2 regions of the Frondihabitans peucedani genome follow, and region 1 is predicted to be linked to the other one. Evidence: predicted binding sites of a transcription regulator. Region 1 holds the regulator's gene; the other holds the start of a gene.

Evidence for each region. The regulator HrcA, encoded in region 1, represses chaperone genes, less so after heat shock. The targets are predictions, from matches to a motif close to TTNGCACTCGNNNNNNNCGAGTGCNAA.
Region 2: groES (co-chaperone GroES) is a predicted target of HrcA. The motif match lies at 3,111-3,137, and genes of this name have one in related genera.

What each region holds. Positions count from the first base shown of each region.
Region 1 is NZ_BAABAU010000001.1:612,537-619,826, forward strand. Features, by position in the region: gene ABD733_RS02890 (PhoH family protein) at 1-612, opposite strand, end outside; gene ABD733_RS02895 (HIT domain-containing protein) at 683-1,060, opposite strand; gene ABD733_RS02900 (16S rRNA (uracil(1498)-N(3))-methyltransferase) at 1,102-1,833, opposite strand; gene dnaJ (molecular chaperone DnaJ) at 1,836-2,945, opposite strand; gene hrcA (heat-inducible transcriptional repressor HrcA) at 3,031-4,053, opposite strand; gene ABD733_RS02915 (DUF4870 domain-containing protein) at 4,251-4,637, shown strand; gene hemW (radical SAM family heme chaperone HemW) at 4,649-5,875, opposite strand; gene ABD733_RS02925 (DUF1990 domain-containing protein) at 5,879-6,529, opposite strand; gene ABD733_RS02930 (hypothetical protein) at 6,593-6,751, opposite strand; gene lepA (translation elongation factor 4) at 6,803-7,290, opposite strand, start outside.
Region 2 is NZ_BAABAU010000001.1:2,196,483-2,203,772, forward strand. Features, by position in the region: gene tsaD (tRNA (adenosine(37)-N6)-threonylcarbamoyltransferase complex transferase subunit TsaD) at 1-521, shown strand, start outside; gene ABD733_RS10315 (DUF4190 domain-containing protein) at 573-875, shown strand; gene ABD733_RS10320 (DUF4190 domain-containing protein) at 1,076-1,648, shown strand; gene ABD733_RS10325 (hypothetical protein) at 1,658-1,864, shown strand; gene ABD733_RS10330 (THUMP-like domain-containing protein) at 1,899-3,095, opposite strand; gene groES (co-chaperone GroES) at 3,236-3,532, shown strand; gene rarD (EamA family transporter RarD) at 3,611-4,567, shown strand; gene ABD733_RS10345 (ABC transporter substrate-binding protein) at 4,679-6,019, shown strand; gene ABD733_RS10350 (SGNH/GDSL hydrolase family protein) at 6,251-6,991, shown strand; gene ABD733_RS10355 (ABC transporter ATP-binding protein) at 7,100-7,290, opposite strand, start outside.

The DNA of each region.
Region 1 (7,290 bases):
GGCGAGCGGTGCCACCTCGACGGTGCCGGCTGCGAGCAGCTTGGGCACCACCTCCGGGTCCATCATCTCGTTCAGCGCGTCGTAGAGCGGGCGCAGGTAGGGGTCGATCTTGTCGGTGAGGGTGCCCGGCAGGAACCCGAGCCGCTCGCCGGCCTCGACGGCGGGCCTGGTCAGGATGATGCGGCTGACCTCGCGGCGCTGGAGCGCCTGGACGGCCTTCGCCATGGCGAGGTAGGTCTTGCCGGTGCCCGCGGGGCCGATGCCGAAGACGATGGTGTTCTCGTCGATCGCCTCGACGTACGACTTCTGCCCGAGCGTCTTGGCCCGGATGCTCTTGCCCTTGTTGGTGACGATCGCCGTGCCGAAGAGGTCGGCAGGATGTCCCTGGCCGTTGTCGAGGATCCGCCCGGTCGTCGCGACATCGGCCGCGCCGAGGTCGTGCCCCTTGCGGACCATGGCCACGAGCTCGTCGACGAGGACGTGCGCGCGCTCGACGTCGGCGCGAGGACCCTCGAGAGTGACCTCGTTGCCGCGGACGAGGACGCGGACCGCGGGGTACTGCCGCTCGACGGCCTTGAGCAGGCGGTCCTGCGGGCCGAGGAGCTGGACCATGGCGACACCGTCGACGATGACGTCGACGCGGGCGGAGTCGGCCGCTGGACTGCTGGGACTGCTGGAGGTGCTAGGCAAGTGAGCCTTCCTGGAGCTTCCCGGCCATGACGTGCGCATGGACGTGGAAGACGGTCTGACCGGCGGCTTCGCCGGTGTTGAAGATCAAACGGAATTGACCGAGCGGATATGCCCCCATGAGCGCGGGGTCGTTCGCCAGCTGGTTCGCGACGTCGATCATCTCGGCGAGCAGCGCGGGATCGCCGGCGGCGAGCTGGACGACGTCGGTGTACTCCTGCGTCTTGGGGACGACGAGCAGGTGGACCGGGGCCTTCGGGGCGATGTCCTCGAACGCGAGGACGTTCGCCGTCTCGTGCACGATCGTCGCGGGGATCTCGCGGTTGACGATCCGCGTGAAGACGGTCGGCTCGCTGGTGGACTCGGGGCTCATGCCGTTCATCGTACCGACGCCCGCAGACAGTGGCTCGGCCCTCACCAGCGCCCGAGGCGAACGCTCAGGACGGCCAGCGCGGCAGGCCCCGCGGTCGACGTGCGGAGCACGGAGTCGCCGAGGCGCACCGCGACCGCGCCGGCGGCCTCGAGCTGCTCGATCTCGTGCGGGGTGACCCCGCCCTCCGGGCCCACCACGACGACCACGTCGGACTCGGAGCCGAGGTCGACCTCGGCCAGGGAGCGCGACGCGGTCGGCTCCAGGATCAGCACCAGGGCTGATCCTGCGCGCCTCACGAGGTCGGTCGTCTGCGCCACGTCGGAGACGGAGGGCGACCACGGCCGCACCGACTGCTTCGTCGCCTCGCGGACGATGGCCGACCAGCGGGCGAGGCCCTTGGCCACCTTCGGGCCCTCCCACCGCGAGATGCTCCGGCCCGCGGCCCACGGCACGACCTCGTCGACTCCGAGCTCGGTCGCGGCCTGCACAGCCAGCTCGTCGCGGTCGCCCTTCGCGAGGGCCTGGGCGAGCACGAGCCGGCGTGCAGGCGCAGGATGCCCGGTGACGCTCGTGACCGCCAGCACCAGCCGGTCGCCGCTCGCCTCCCGCACCTCGCCCGAGGCCACCAGCCCGCGGCCGTTCCCGACCCGCAGGGCGTCGCCGGGCCGGACCCGGCTCACCGTGACGGCGTGTCGGGCCTCCGGACCCGTGACGATCACGTCGGAGCCCGGAGACGACTCGGCGAGCTCCTCGACGAGGTAGAAGTGGGCCACGATCAGAAGTTCAGGAACCGGTCGCGCAGCTTGCCGAACAGCCCCTGCTGGAACTGGGAGAGCTCGGGCTTCTCGTGCTTGCGGCCGGAGGCGAACTTCTCGATCAGCTCGCGCTCCTTGTGGCTGAGCTTCGTCGGCGTCACGACCTGGATGCCGATCTTGAGGTCGCCGCGCCCGGAGCCGCGGAGCCTCGTGACGCCGCGGTCCTTGATCGTGACGACGTCGGCGCTCTGCGTGCCGGGCTTGACCTCGACCTGGATGTCGCCGTCGAGGGCCTTGACCGTCGTCGTCGTGCCGAGGATCGCGTCGGCCATCTGCACTTCGAGGGTCGCGAGCAGGTCGTCGCCGTTCCGGCTGTAGACGTCGTGGTGCTTGACCTTGACCTCGAGGTAGAGGTCGCCGTTGGGGCCGCCGGCCGGGCCGACCTCGCCCTGGCCGGGCATCTGCAGGCGGATGCCGGTGTCGACGCCGGCGGGGATGTCGACGGGGATCGTGCGGCGGGCGCGGACGCGGCCCTGACCCTGGCAGGTCGGGCACGGGTTCGGGATGACGGTGCCGTAGCCGCGGCAGGTGCCGCAGGGGCTCGAGGTCATGACGTTGCCGAGGAGCGAGCGGACCGTGCGCTGGATCTGGCCGGAGCCGCCGCAGATGTCGCAGGTCTGCGGGCTGGTGCCCGGAGCGCAGCACGAGCCGTGGCAGGTGTCGCAGAGGACGGCCGTGTCGACCTCGATGTCGCGCTGGACGCCGAAGACGATGTCGTCGAGCTCGACCTCGAGCCGGAGCAGGGCGTCTTGACCGCGCTCGCGCCTCGACCTCGGGCCTTGCCGCTGCTGCTGGGCGCCGCCGAAGAAGGCGTCGAAGATGTCGCCGAACCCGCCGGCTCCTCCACCCTGACCGCCGAAGCCCTGCTGCGGACCGAGGTCGTAGCGCTGCCGCTGCTGCGGGTCGCTCAGGACGTCGTAGGCGTGCGTCACCTCCTTGAACCGCTCGGAGGCCTCCGGGCTCGGGTTGACGTCGGGGTGCAGCTCGCGCGCGAGCTTCCGGTACGCCTTCTTGATCTCGTCGGGGGTCGCCTGTCGGTCGACTCCCAGGACGTCGTAGTGATCTGCCACTTGTCTCCGTCGTGCTGCTTGGTTCTGTCTGGCTGCTGGATGCTGCGCGCGGGCGCGGCACCGTGGTCTGTGGTGGGGCGGGGCGCTAGTGCTCGCCCAGGAGCCCCGAGAGGTAGCGGGCGACGGCGCGGACCGCCGCCATGTTGCTGGAGTAGTCCATGCGGGTGGGCCCGAGGACGCCGACCCGGGCGATGTCGCCGCCCGAGGCGGTGTAGCCCGACGCGACGACCGACGTCTGCGCCAGGCCGAACGACTCGTTCTCGCGGCCGATGCTGGCGACGACGTCGACGTCGCCCGAGCGCATCTCGCCGAAGAGCCGCAGGAGCGTCACCTGCTCCTCGATCGCCTCGAGCACCGGGAACAGGTTGCCCGAGAAGTCGTCTTCGGTGAGGACGAGGTTCGCAGCGCCCGCCATGACGAGCTTCTCGTGCCGGCCGGCCGAAGCCTGACCGATGAGGCTCGCGACGACGACGTCGACGACCGGGCGGCGCTCGGGGCGGAACTGCTCGGGGAAGCCGGCCAGGAGGCCGCCGGCCTCGACGAGCGACCGGCCGCCGATCAGCCCGTTGAGCTTGGCGCGGAGCTTGCCGAGGAACGCCTCGTCGACGACGGCGCCCGTGTCGACCGTCCGCTGCTCGACGTGGCCCGCGTCGGTGATGAGGACGCTCATGACGCGGGTGTCGCTGAGGCGCACCAGCTCGACGTGCCGGACCGCGGCGCTCGAGAAGGTCGGGTACTGCACCAGGGCGACCTGGTTGGTCAGCTGCGAGAGCAGCCGGACGGTGCGCGAGAGGACCTCGTCGAGGTCGGACGAGTTGCCGAGGAACGTCTCGATCGCGGTGCGCTGGGCCTGCGAGAGCGGGCGGAGGTCGGCCATCCTGTTGACGAAGAGGCGGTAGCCCTTGTCGGTGGGGACCCGGCCGGAGGACGTGTGGGGGGCCGCGATCAGCTCCTCCTCCTCGAGGAGGGCCATGTCGTTGCGGATGGTGGCCGCCGACACGCCGAACTGGTGCCGGTCGACGATGGACTTCGAACCGACGGGCTCGCGCGACTCGACGTAGTCGTGCACGATGACCCGGAGGACCTCGAGACCTCTCTCGCTGACCACGGACACCTCCTGCCTCGACACACCCGGACGACGGGCCGCGACCGATGCTGGCACTCCGTCGATGAGACTGCCAATGCTACTCCACGCCGGTGACAGCCTCTGGTTCGAGGCCACCGCGTGCCGCTATGCTCAGGCCGTCCACAGCCTTCCCAGGCGTCACGGGGCAGGCACCCAGGCGACCACGATTGGCGACGACCATGAGCGACTACAAGAACCCCGCCGGCGAGCCGTACGGCGGCGGCGCCGCACCCCAGCCGATGCGGCCGGAGGACGAGAAGCTCTGGGCGACCCTCATCCACGTCGGCGGGATCGTCCTCGGGTTCGTCGCGGCGCTCGTCGGCTACCTCGTGCTGCGCGACCGCGGACCTTTCATCAAGGAGCACACGCGCGTCGTCCTGAACTTCCAGCTCACCGTGCTGATCGGCTACGTCGTCGGCGCAGCGCTGTCCGTCATCGGGATCGGCGTCGTGATCAGCCTGGTCGTCTGGATCCTGTCGATCGTGTTCTCGATCCTGGCCGCTCTCGCCGCCAATCGCGGACAGTACTACCGGTACCCCCTGACGATCGAGTTCATCAGGAGCTAGTCGCCGAGCAGCTAGTCGCCCAGGAGCCGCCGCACGACGGCGTCGGCGAGCAGCCGCCCGCGGAGCGTCAGCCGGATCGTGCCGCCGAGGGCCGCCCGGCCGTCGACGAGCTCGTCGGCGATCAGCCCGGGGATCGCTCGGCGGCCGTCGGCGTCGAGCTCATCGGTCTTCAGCTCGTCGCGCACGCGGACGGCGAGCAGGACGCGCTCGGTGCTCCGGGTCTCGGCATCGAGGGTCTCGCGCCCAGCGGCGGGTGACACCCCGGCGAGCACGCGGTCGGCGTAGGCCGCCGGATGCTTCACGTTCCACCAGCGGACTCCCCCGACGTGGCTGTGGGCTCCCGGCCCGACGCCCCACCAGTCGTGCCCCTGCCAGTACGCCAGGTTGTGCCGGCTGGCGTGCCCGTCGCCGCGCGACCAGTTGCTGACCTCGTACCAGTCGTAGCCGGCCTCGGCCAGGCGTCGGTCGGCCAGCTCGTACATGTCGGCCGCCGTGTCGTCGTCCGGCATCGCCACGTCGCCACGCCGGACCTGCCGCGCGAGCTTCGTGCCGTCCTCGACGATGAGGGAGTACGCCGACAGGTGGTCGGGTTCCTGGGCCAGAGCGGCGTCGAGGGAGCGGCTCCAGTCGTCGAGACTCTCGCCGGGCGTGCCGTAGATCAGGTCGAGGCTGACGTCGAGGCCGGCCTCGCGGGCCCAGCGGACGACGAGCGGGATCCGCGCAGGATCGTGCGTGCGCTCGAGGGTCGCGAGCACGTGCGGCACCGCCGACTGCATCCCGAAGCTCACGCGGGTGAACCCGGCGGCTCGGAGCTCGTCGAGGTAGGCCCGGTCGACGGAGTCCGGGTTCGCCTCGGTGGTCACTTCGGCCCCCTCGGCGAGACCCCAGGTGTCGCGCACGGCACTCAGCATGCCCGCGAGATCGCTCGACGGGAGGAGGGTCGGGGTGCCGCCGCCGAAGAACACGGTCGACGCCGACCGCTCGGGAAGGCCTGCCTCGCGCAGGATCAGCCCCGCCTGCTCGACCTCGAGTGCGGCCTGCCCCGCGTAGTCGCTCCGCTTCGCCCCGCGGAGCTCGTCGCCGGTGTACGTGTTGAAGTCGCAGTAGCCGCAGCGGACCCGGCAGAACGGGACGTGCAGGTAGACGCCGAAGTTCCGGGTCTCGGCGCCGTCGCGGACGCTCGTCGGCAGGAGGCCGTCGGCGGGAGCCGGATCGGCGATCGGGAGGGTGCTCGGCACGCGCTAGTCGCCCACCAGCACGCGGAGGTAGCGCTGGGTGTACTTGTTCTGCTGCGCCCGGAGGAACGGCGAGACCAGCCGCCACTTCCAGTTCGACGGCCGCGAGAAGGCTCGGACGGTCAGCCAGACGGAGCCGTCGTCGGTCTGGTCGATGACCCACGACTCCTCGCCGCTCTCGGGGTGGCCCTCGAGGGTGCCGTAGGCGAAGCCCTTGCGGGTCGGCTCGTCGATCACGTAGACCACGCGGACCGGCGCGTGCGTCGTCCGGCCGTAGGCCTTGATCACGAGAGTGGCCGTCGTGCCCGCCGTCAGGAACGGCTCGCCCTCGGGCGAGAAGTGCGACTCGCCGTCCGGGGCCGCGTAGTCGGCAGGATCGAGCGGGTTGCCCTGGTCGTCGAACGTGACGGGCGTGTAGGCGCCCTCGTCGACGGCGGGCACGGAGTCGACGTGCACGGTGATGCCGCTGCGCTCCTGGACCTTCCAGGTCATGATCGCAGCCCAGGCCGCTTCGAAGCGCGCGTCGCCGTGACCGATGCGGGTGCGGTACTCGACGGGACGGAATCCTGCCGGCGGATACTGCAGGAGGTCGGGTGCCTGCGTCGCCCCGACCTGCCCGTAGGTGGTCTGGGTCTCGGTGTGGGTCGCTCGGCGCATTCGGAAAGTCTACTTCCCGTGCCGAGAGGCAGCCTGCGCAGGGCGCCTCCCGGACCCCGGCGGTCAGACGCGGCTGCGGACGTTCCGGACGATCCAGCCGATGACGGCCAGCACGAACAGGATGATGCCGATGACGATCAGGAACTTCAGGGCGGCGACGAAGATGCCGAATCCGAAGATGACGATGGCGGCGATGATCAGGACGATGAAGAGGACAGGCATGACCTCAGCCAACTCGCACTTCTCGTGCTGCGCCCGAGAGCGCCTCGCGGGCTACTTGGCCTTGGCCTTCTCGGTGTCGCCGGAGAGCGCCGCGATGAAGGCCTCCTGGGGCACGTCGACCCGGCCGATCGTCTTCATGCGCTTCTTGCCCTCCTTCTGCTTCTCGAGGAGCTTGCGCTTGCGGGTGATGTCACCGCCGTAGCACTTCGCGAGCACGTCTTTCCGCATCGCGCGGATCGACTCGCGCGCGATGATCCTGGCGCCGATGGCCGCCTGGATCGGCACCTCGAACTGCTGCCGCGGGATGAGCTCGCGCAGCCGGCCCGTCATCAGGACACCGTACGCGTAGGCCTTGTCGCGGTGGACGATCGTCGAGAAGGCGTCGACCTGCTCGCCCTGGAGGAGGATGTCGACCTTCACCAGGTCGGCCTCCTGCTCGCCGCTCGGCTCGTAGTCGAGGCTGGCGTAGCCCTGGGTCTTGCTCTTCAGCTGGTCGAAGAAGTCGAACACGATCTCACCGAGGGGCATGTTGTAGCGGA
Region 2 (7,290 bases), 1.6 Mb from region 1:
TCGGGCTGCCCTACCCGGGCGGCCCCCAGATCGACCGGGTCGCGGCTGACGGCGATCCTGCGGCCATCCGGTTCCCCCGCGGGCTGACCCTGCCGAAAGACCTCGAGAAGCACCGGTACGACTTCTCGTTCTCCGGCCTCAAGACGGCCGTCGCGCGCTGGGTCGAGAAGACCGAGGCGGCAGGATCGCCCGTGCCCACCGCCGACGTGGCGGCCAGCTTCCGCGAGGCGGTCGTCGACGTCCTGCTGACGAAGGCCCTCGCGGCGTGCGCCGACCGCGGGGTGCCCCGCCTGCTGCTCGGCGGGGGAGTCGTGGCGAACGCGCGGGTGCGCGAGGTCGCCGCGGCCCGGTGCGCGGAGGCCGGCATCGAGCTCAGGATCCCGCCCCTGTCACTCTGCACCGACAACGGCGCGATGATCGCCGTCCTCGGGGCCGAGCTCGTCGCGCGCGGCCGCCGCCCCTCGCCGCTGTCGTTCGGCGCGGACTCCACGCTGCCGGTGACGAGCGCGCAGGCGCTGTAGGCGCTGTAGGTTCGTAAGACCGCAGAGTCGCCGTCTCGAGAGGATCCGCCGATGTCCGATGGTCGTCTTCCCGCTGCTCCTCCGCCGCACGATCCGTCCGGACCGGTGCCGCCGCCCGGCCGCCGCTGGAACCTGCTCGCGATCGCCAGCCTCGTCCTCGGCGTGCTGAGCTTCCTGCTGAGCTGGTACGGGATCATCGGCGTGGCCGCCGTCGTGACCGGGATCGTCGCGCTCCGGCAGATCGGCACGACCCGGCAGCGGGGGCGGTGGCTCGCGGGTGCCGGCGTCCTCCTTGGCGCGCTGGCCGTCGTCATCGTGATCGCCCTCGTGCTCATCGGCCGCGCGGCAGGCTGAGCGCGCGCGGCCGGACCGCTCTCGGGCCGGCTACGGCGTGCAGCGGACGCGACCCCGATCAGGGGGACTCCTGCCGTCGGGGGTACGCGCTAGGGTCGATGGAACCCCTCACCACCGGGCGGGCGCGCCCCCGCGACCGCCCGGAGCCGGGTGAGGCAGCACGGCGGGGGACGCCGTCTTCACGAACCGGAGCGACGAGCATGAGCGATCAGACCGACCACACGCCCGACGAGAGCGGCCGCGAGTCGCAGCCGCCGGCGTACGGGCAGAATCCGCCGGCCTATGAGCAGAATCCCCCGGCCTACGGGCAGGACAAGCCCGCGTACGGGCAGAACCCGCCGGCCTACGGGCAGGATCAGCCGTCCTACGGCCAGAACCAGCCGGCCCAGAACCCGTACGGCACGCCGGCGCCGAACCCGTACGCGCAGAGCCCCTACGGTCAGGGCGGCTACGGCCAGAATCCCAACGGCCAGAACGCCTACGGCCAGAACCCGTACGGCGGGCCGGTGCCCGGCACGACGAGCCCGCTGGCCATCGTCTCGATGATCCTCGGCATCGTCGGCGTGATCGGCGGCTTCCTCTTCTTCGCTCTGATGCCCATCGCCGCGATCATCCTGGGCTTCATCGCTCGTCGACGCACCCGTCAGTACCACCAGCAGGGCGCGGGCATGGCGCTCGCCGGCATCATCACCGGCTTCGTCGGGGTGGCGTTCTTCGTCGCGTACATCGTGGTCGTCGTGGTCATCGTCGCGGCCGACCCGAACATGAACTAGGCCCGACTCGTGATCCCGAGGGCAGCCTCCGCACTCCGGCTCGGGCTGGTCCTCGCCCTGTGGCGCCGCTACCGGGCGGCTGCGACGCCGAGCGAGCGGGAGACCGCGGGCCGGGCGATCATCGCGATCGCGTCGGTCTGGGTCGGGGCCGTCGCACTGACGGGCCTCGTCGTCTTCGGGTGCGTGGCGTTCCTGCTGCTCCTGGTGCGGGTCTGACGATCCTGCACGCCGGAAGGCCGCCGGGCGCCCCCTAGGCGGGCTGGACGCGCTCGCAGAGGAGCGCCGTGTGGTGGCCCGCGACGCGGGTCAGGATCAGCGTCGCCTCGTTCGCGCCCGACAGCTGCAGCCGCTTGCGGAACGCGGCGGGGTCGATGTCGACGCCGCGCTTCTTGATCTCGACGCGTCCGATCCCGCGCTTCTTGAGCTCCTGCCGGAGGCGCTTCTCGTCGAGCGGGAACGTCTCGACCACCCGGAAGCACTGCGCGAACGGGGTCGCGACGGCGGTCGGGCCGGAGAGGTAGGCGATGTCGCGGCTGATGGTCCGCGCGCCGATCAGCCGGGCCAGGTCGCCGATCAGCCGCGCGCGGATCACGCCTCCGTCGGGCTCGTACACGTACTCGTCGAGATCGCCGACCTCGACGTCGTCCGAGTCGCCCGCCGCGGTCAGCTCGGCGGGCCCGTGCGCCCCGAGCACGAGGGCTGCGCGCCGGATGCCGGGCCGCGCCAGGGCGCCGAACCAGACGCCCACCTCGACGACGGAGCGGTCGACCGAGATCCACTGGCACTCGGCGTCCGACGGCAGCAGCTCGCGGTCGACGCCGGGGCCGAGCTTCACGCCGGTCGGCAGACGCTCGGCGAAGGCAAACGCGGTGTCGAGGGCGGGCGACCAGTCCGCGGGATCCTGCAGGCGCCTGGTCGAGCTGTGCCCCTCCGTTCGGCGCGCAGGATCGAGGAACACCCCGTCGACCCCGTCGAGGTCGGCTTCTTCAGCGGCGCCGAGGCGCACCTCGGCCGCGGGCCACGGTGCGAGGTTGTACGTGGCGATCGCCGCCGTCACCTCGTCGCGGTCGACGGCGACGACACCGAGGTCGAGGGCGGCCAGAGCGAGCGCGTCGCCGCCGATGCCGCAGCCCAGGTCGGCGATGCGCCGGAGGCCGGCGCGGCGGAAGCGGCCGGCGTGCGTCGACGCGACCGGGAGCCGCGTGGCCTGCTCGAGCCCCGCCTCGGTGAAGAGCATGCGGTCGGCGAAGTCGCCGAACTTCGACCGCCCCTTGGCGCGGAGTCGCGCCTGCGTGAGCACGGCGGCGACGAGCGAGGGGGAGTGGCCCTCCTTGCGGAGGCGGGCGACCTGCTGGACGACGTCGGCCTTCTGGTCGAACGCGGGCAGCGAGTCGAGCAGCCGGAGTCCGTCGACGGTCAGGAGTTCGCGGAGTTCGGTCGGCTGCATGTCTCTATGGTGTCATTGGCACTCGGATTGACCGAGTGCCAATCCGGCTCTAAGGTGGTTCTGGCACTCACACGCGTGAAGTGCCAACCACGGATTTCCAGTTCCGCTGCCGCAGCTCGTTTAGAAAGAAGAGGTCAACCGTGTCGGTCAACATCAAGCCGCTCGAAGATCGCATCGTCATTCGTCAGGTCGAAGCCGAGCAGACCACTGCTTCCGGTCTCGTGATCCCCGACACCGCCAAGGAGAAGCCCCAGGAGGGCGAGGTCGTGGCGGTCGGACCGGGTCGCATCGACGACAAGGGCAACCGCGTTCCGCTCGACGTCGCCGTCGGCGACAAGGTCATCTACTCGAAGTACGGCGGGACCGAGGTGAAGTACGGCGGGGAAGACCTGCTCGTGCTCTCGGCTCGCGACGTGCTGGCGGTCGTCGTCAGCTGACAGCGACACCCCGGAAGGCCCCGGCTCCTCACGGAGTCGGGGCCTTTCTCCGTCGGTGGCAGCCGTTAGCCTCTCAAGGTGAGTAACGAGGATCAGGGCCGCGCACGCGCCGGCCTGCTGTTCGCCGTCGGCGCCTACGGCCTGTGGGGCTTCCTGCCCGTCTACTTCCTCCTGCTCCAGCCCGCGGGCGCGGTCGAGATCGTGTCGTGGCGGATCCTCTGGTCGCTGGTGTTCTGCGCGATCCTGCTGGCCGCGACGAGGTCGTTCCGGCGCTTCGCAGCGCTGCTCCGCGACCGCCGGGTGGTCGCGACCATGGCTCTCGCGGGCGCCACCATCGTCGTCAACTGGACGACGTTCATCTTCGCCACGCTCAGCGGCCACCTGGTTGAGGCCGCCCTCGGCTACTTCATCAATCCGGTCGTGACCGTGCTGCTCGGGGTCGTCGTCCTCCGGGAGCGGCTCCGCGTGCGCCAGTGGGTCGCCGTGGGCATCAGCGTCGCCGCCATCGTGGTCATCGCGGTCGGCTACGGGCAGATGCCGTGGATCTCGCTCATCCTGGCCTTCTCGTTCGGCACCTACGGCCTCATCAAGAAACGGGTCGGCGGTCGGGTCGACGCCGTGGGCGGGCTGACCCTCGAGACGCTCGCCATGGCGCCGTTCGCCGCGATCGCCCTGGTCGTCGTCGGGGCGCAGGGCGGAGGGCTCGCCTTCGGCTCGTCCGGCCTGCCCCAGGCCGCGGCAATCGTGGGCACCGGCGTAATCACCGCGGTCCCGCTGCTCTTCTTCGCCGCTGCCGCGAGCCGCCTGCCGCTCTCGACGCTGGGTCTCACGCAGTACCTCGCGCCGATCCTGCAGCTCGTCGTCGGGACGGCTCTGCTGCACGAGCCGATGACGACCTCCAGGTGGCTCGGCTTCGCCCTGATCTGGGTGGCGCTGGCCGTCTTGAGCGCCGACGCGCTCCTCGAGAACCGCGCTCAGCGGGGCCTCGCGCAGTCAGCAGCTTCATCACGAATTGCTAACGAAACCGCGAGGTGATGCCTGCAACACACGGGCGAAACAATAGCCCCCTAGGTTCTAACCCATTCACACGGTTGGGTCGCGCGCCATCGCGCGACCGCATCACCACCGTTCAGAGAGGGTTCACGGATGATCAGATCCACCACTGCCCTGAAGGCGCTCACGATCGCGGGTGCAGCGACACTGCTCCTCGTCGGCTGCTCCTCCACGGGCTCCAGCAACTCGCCGAGCAGCTCGTCGACGCCGAAGTCGTCGTCTGCGAAGGCCGACCCGGCTGCGAAGTGCAAGGCGCCTTCGACGCCGAGCACCGACGCGATGAAGATCGGCACCATGCTGCCGCTCACGGGATCGCTGGCGTACCTCGGCCCGCCCGCCGTCGCGGGTGCCGGCCTGGCGCTCGATGACATCAACGCGGCCGGCGGCGTCGTCGGCAAGCCGGCGTCCATCGCCTCGGCCACCGACTCCGGCGACTCGACCGACCTCACGGTCTCGAGCTCCGCAGCCGCGAAGCTGAAGGCCGCGAAGGTCTCCGTCGTCCTGGGCGCCGAGTCGTCGAGCGTCACGCTCAACGTCGTCGACCAGATCACGAGCAGCTGCACCATCGAGATCTCGCCCGCCAACACGGCGTCGGCGCTCTCGGGCTACTCGTCGTACTACTACCGCACCGCTCCGCCGGACTCGGTCCAGGGCTCCGCCCTCGGCCAGCTCGTCGTCGGCGACGGCAACGCGAAGGTCGCCTTCCTGGTCTTCAACGACTCGTACGGCACCGGTCTCCGCGACTCGACCCAGAAGGCCATCGAGGCTGCGGGCGGATCCGTCGTCTACGGCGGCACCGGCAAGAGCCAGGAGTTCCCTCCCGGTCAGAAGACCTTCTCGTCCGAGGTGACCGCGGCCCTCGCCGCCAAGCCCGACGCGATCGTCATCCTGGCGTTCGACGAGACCAAGCAGATCGTGCCCGAGCTCGTCTCGCAGGGCTGGGACCTCTCGAAGACCTACATGTCGGACGGCAACACGGCCGACTACTCGAAGGACTTCCCCGCGAAGACGCTGACCGGCGGAAAGGGCACCATCCCCGGCGCCCAGCCGACCAGCGCCCTCAAGACCCGCCTGAACGCGTGGTACCAGAAGAACAACGGCAAGGCGCTGGCCGACTACTCGTACGCCGCCGAGTCGTACGACGCGATCACCCTGACGGCGCTGGCCGCCGAGAAGGGCAAGGGCACCGACGCCGGCACGATCCAGGCCAACATGGCTGCGGTCTCCGGAGCCGACGGCGGCACCAAGTGCGACACCTTCGCCGCCTGCAAGAAGCTCCTCGACGCCGGTACCGACATCCAGTACCAGGGTCCCTCGGGCATCGGGCCGTTCAACAAGAACAACGACCCGTCGAGCGCCTACATCGGCATCTACAAGTACGACGAGAAGAACGTCCCCGTGTACCAGAGCAGCATCCAGGGCGACGTCAAGTAGCACCACTCACACAGTCAGACCCGACGCCGGAAGCCCGGCAGGAGCGATCCTGCCGGGCTTCTCGGTGTCTCGGGGAGGGCCGCCGCGGCCGTCTGATGAGTGTCCGCACTTCGTCTCGCGTCTGTCCGCACTCCGTCTCGCGTCTGTCCGCACTCCGTCTCGCGTCTGTCCGCTTTTCTGGGGACAGTCGTTCCCCGCTTCGAGGCCTCACTCATGCCACGATTAGCGTTGATGTCAACGCCTCCCGACGCGCACCACGCCGGCCGACGCCGCGGCCTGGACGCCCTGCTGGCGCTCGGGCGCCCCCTCCTGCTGATCTCGTTCGCCCTCTACCAGCTCGAGGTCCGCCGCAACCTCTACCCGCGCGACAGGCAGCCCGACGGCTTCGACGGCGTCGACCCGGTCAGGCTCCTGTTCGTCGGCGACATCGCCGTCTCGGGCCACGGCGTCCTCAGCCACGGCCTGACGCTCGTCACCCGCACAGCGGAGCGCGTCGCCGTCGAGACGGGTCGAGGCGCGACCTGGACGGTCGTCTCCGAGACGGACCTGACCCTCGCGAAGCTCCTGGCCCGCCCCGAGATCGGCGCGTCGGGCGCTGAGGTCGCGTTCGTCGCGCTCGGCATCCCCGACGTGCTCCTGGCGACCAGACCCGAGCACTGGGCGCGCGACCTCGAGACCCTCGTGCGCAGGATCCAGAGGGAGTCCGGTCTCCGCGCCTGTCGCGTGGTCGTCTCGGGCATCCCGCCGCTCACCGACTTCCGGCCGATCCGGCCCGCCGTGCGCCGCGTCATCGCGAGCCAGGTCGACCGCCTGAACGCCGCCAGCGCCGAGGTGGTCGAGGCGCTGCCGGGCGCGGTCTACGCGGGATTCCCGACCTGGCGGATCGGCGACATGTACATCAAGCAGGCCTTCTCGTGGCGCACGATGCACGATGCCTGGGCGGAGAGCCTGGCGGCGGCGCTGAGGCCGTAGCGGGCGTCCTGCGGGTCTGCGGCGCGGTAGGACGGCTGCGGCGCCACAGGACGGCGACGGCGCCAGTCCGCGGACTGGCGCCGTCGCCGTCGGGCCCCGCCGTGGGGCTCAGGCCTCGTCGACGTCCTTCGCCAGGGTGCCGAGGTACAGCTCGATCACCTTCGGGTCGTCGGCCAGCTCGCGGCCGGTGCCGGAGTACGCGTTCCGGCCCTGGTCGAGCACGTAGCCGCGGTCGCAGATCTGCAGGCAGCGGCGCGCGTTCTGCTCGACCATGATGACCGAGACGCCCGCCTTGTTGA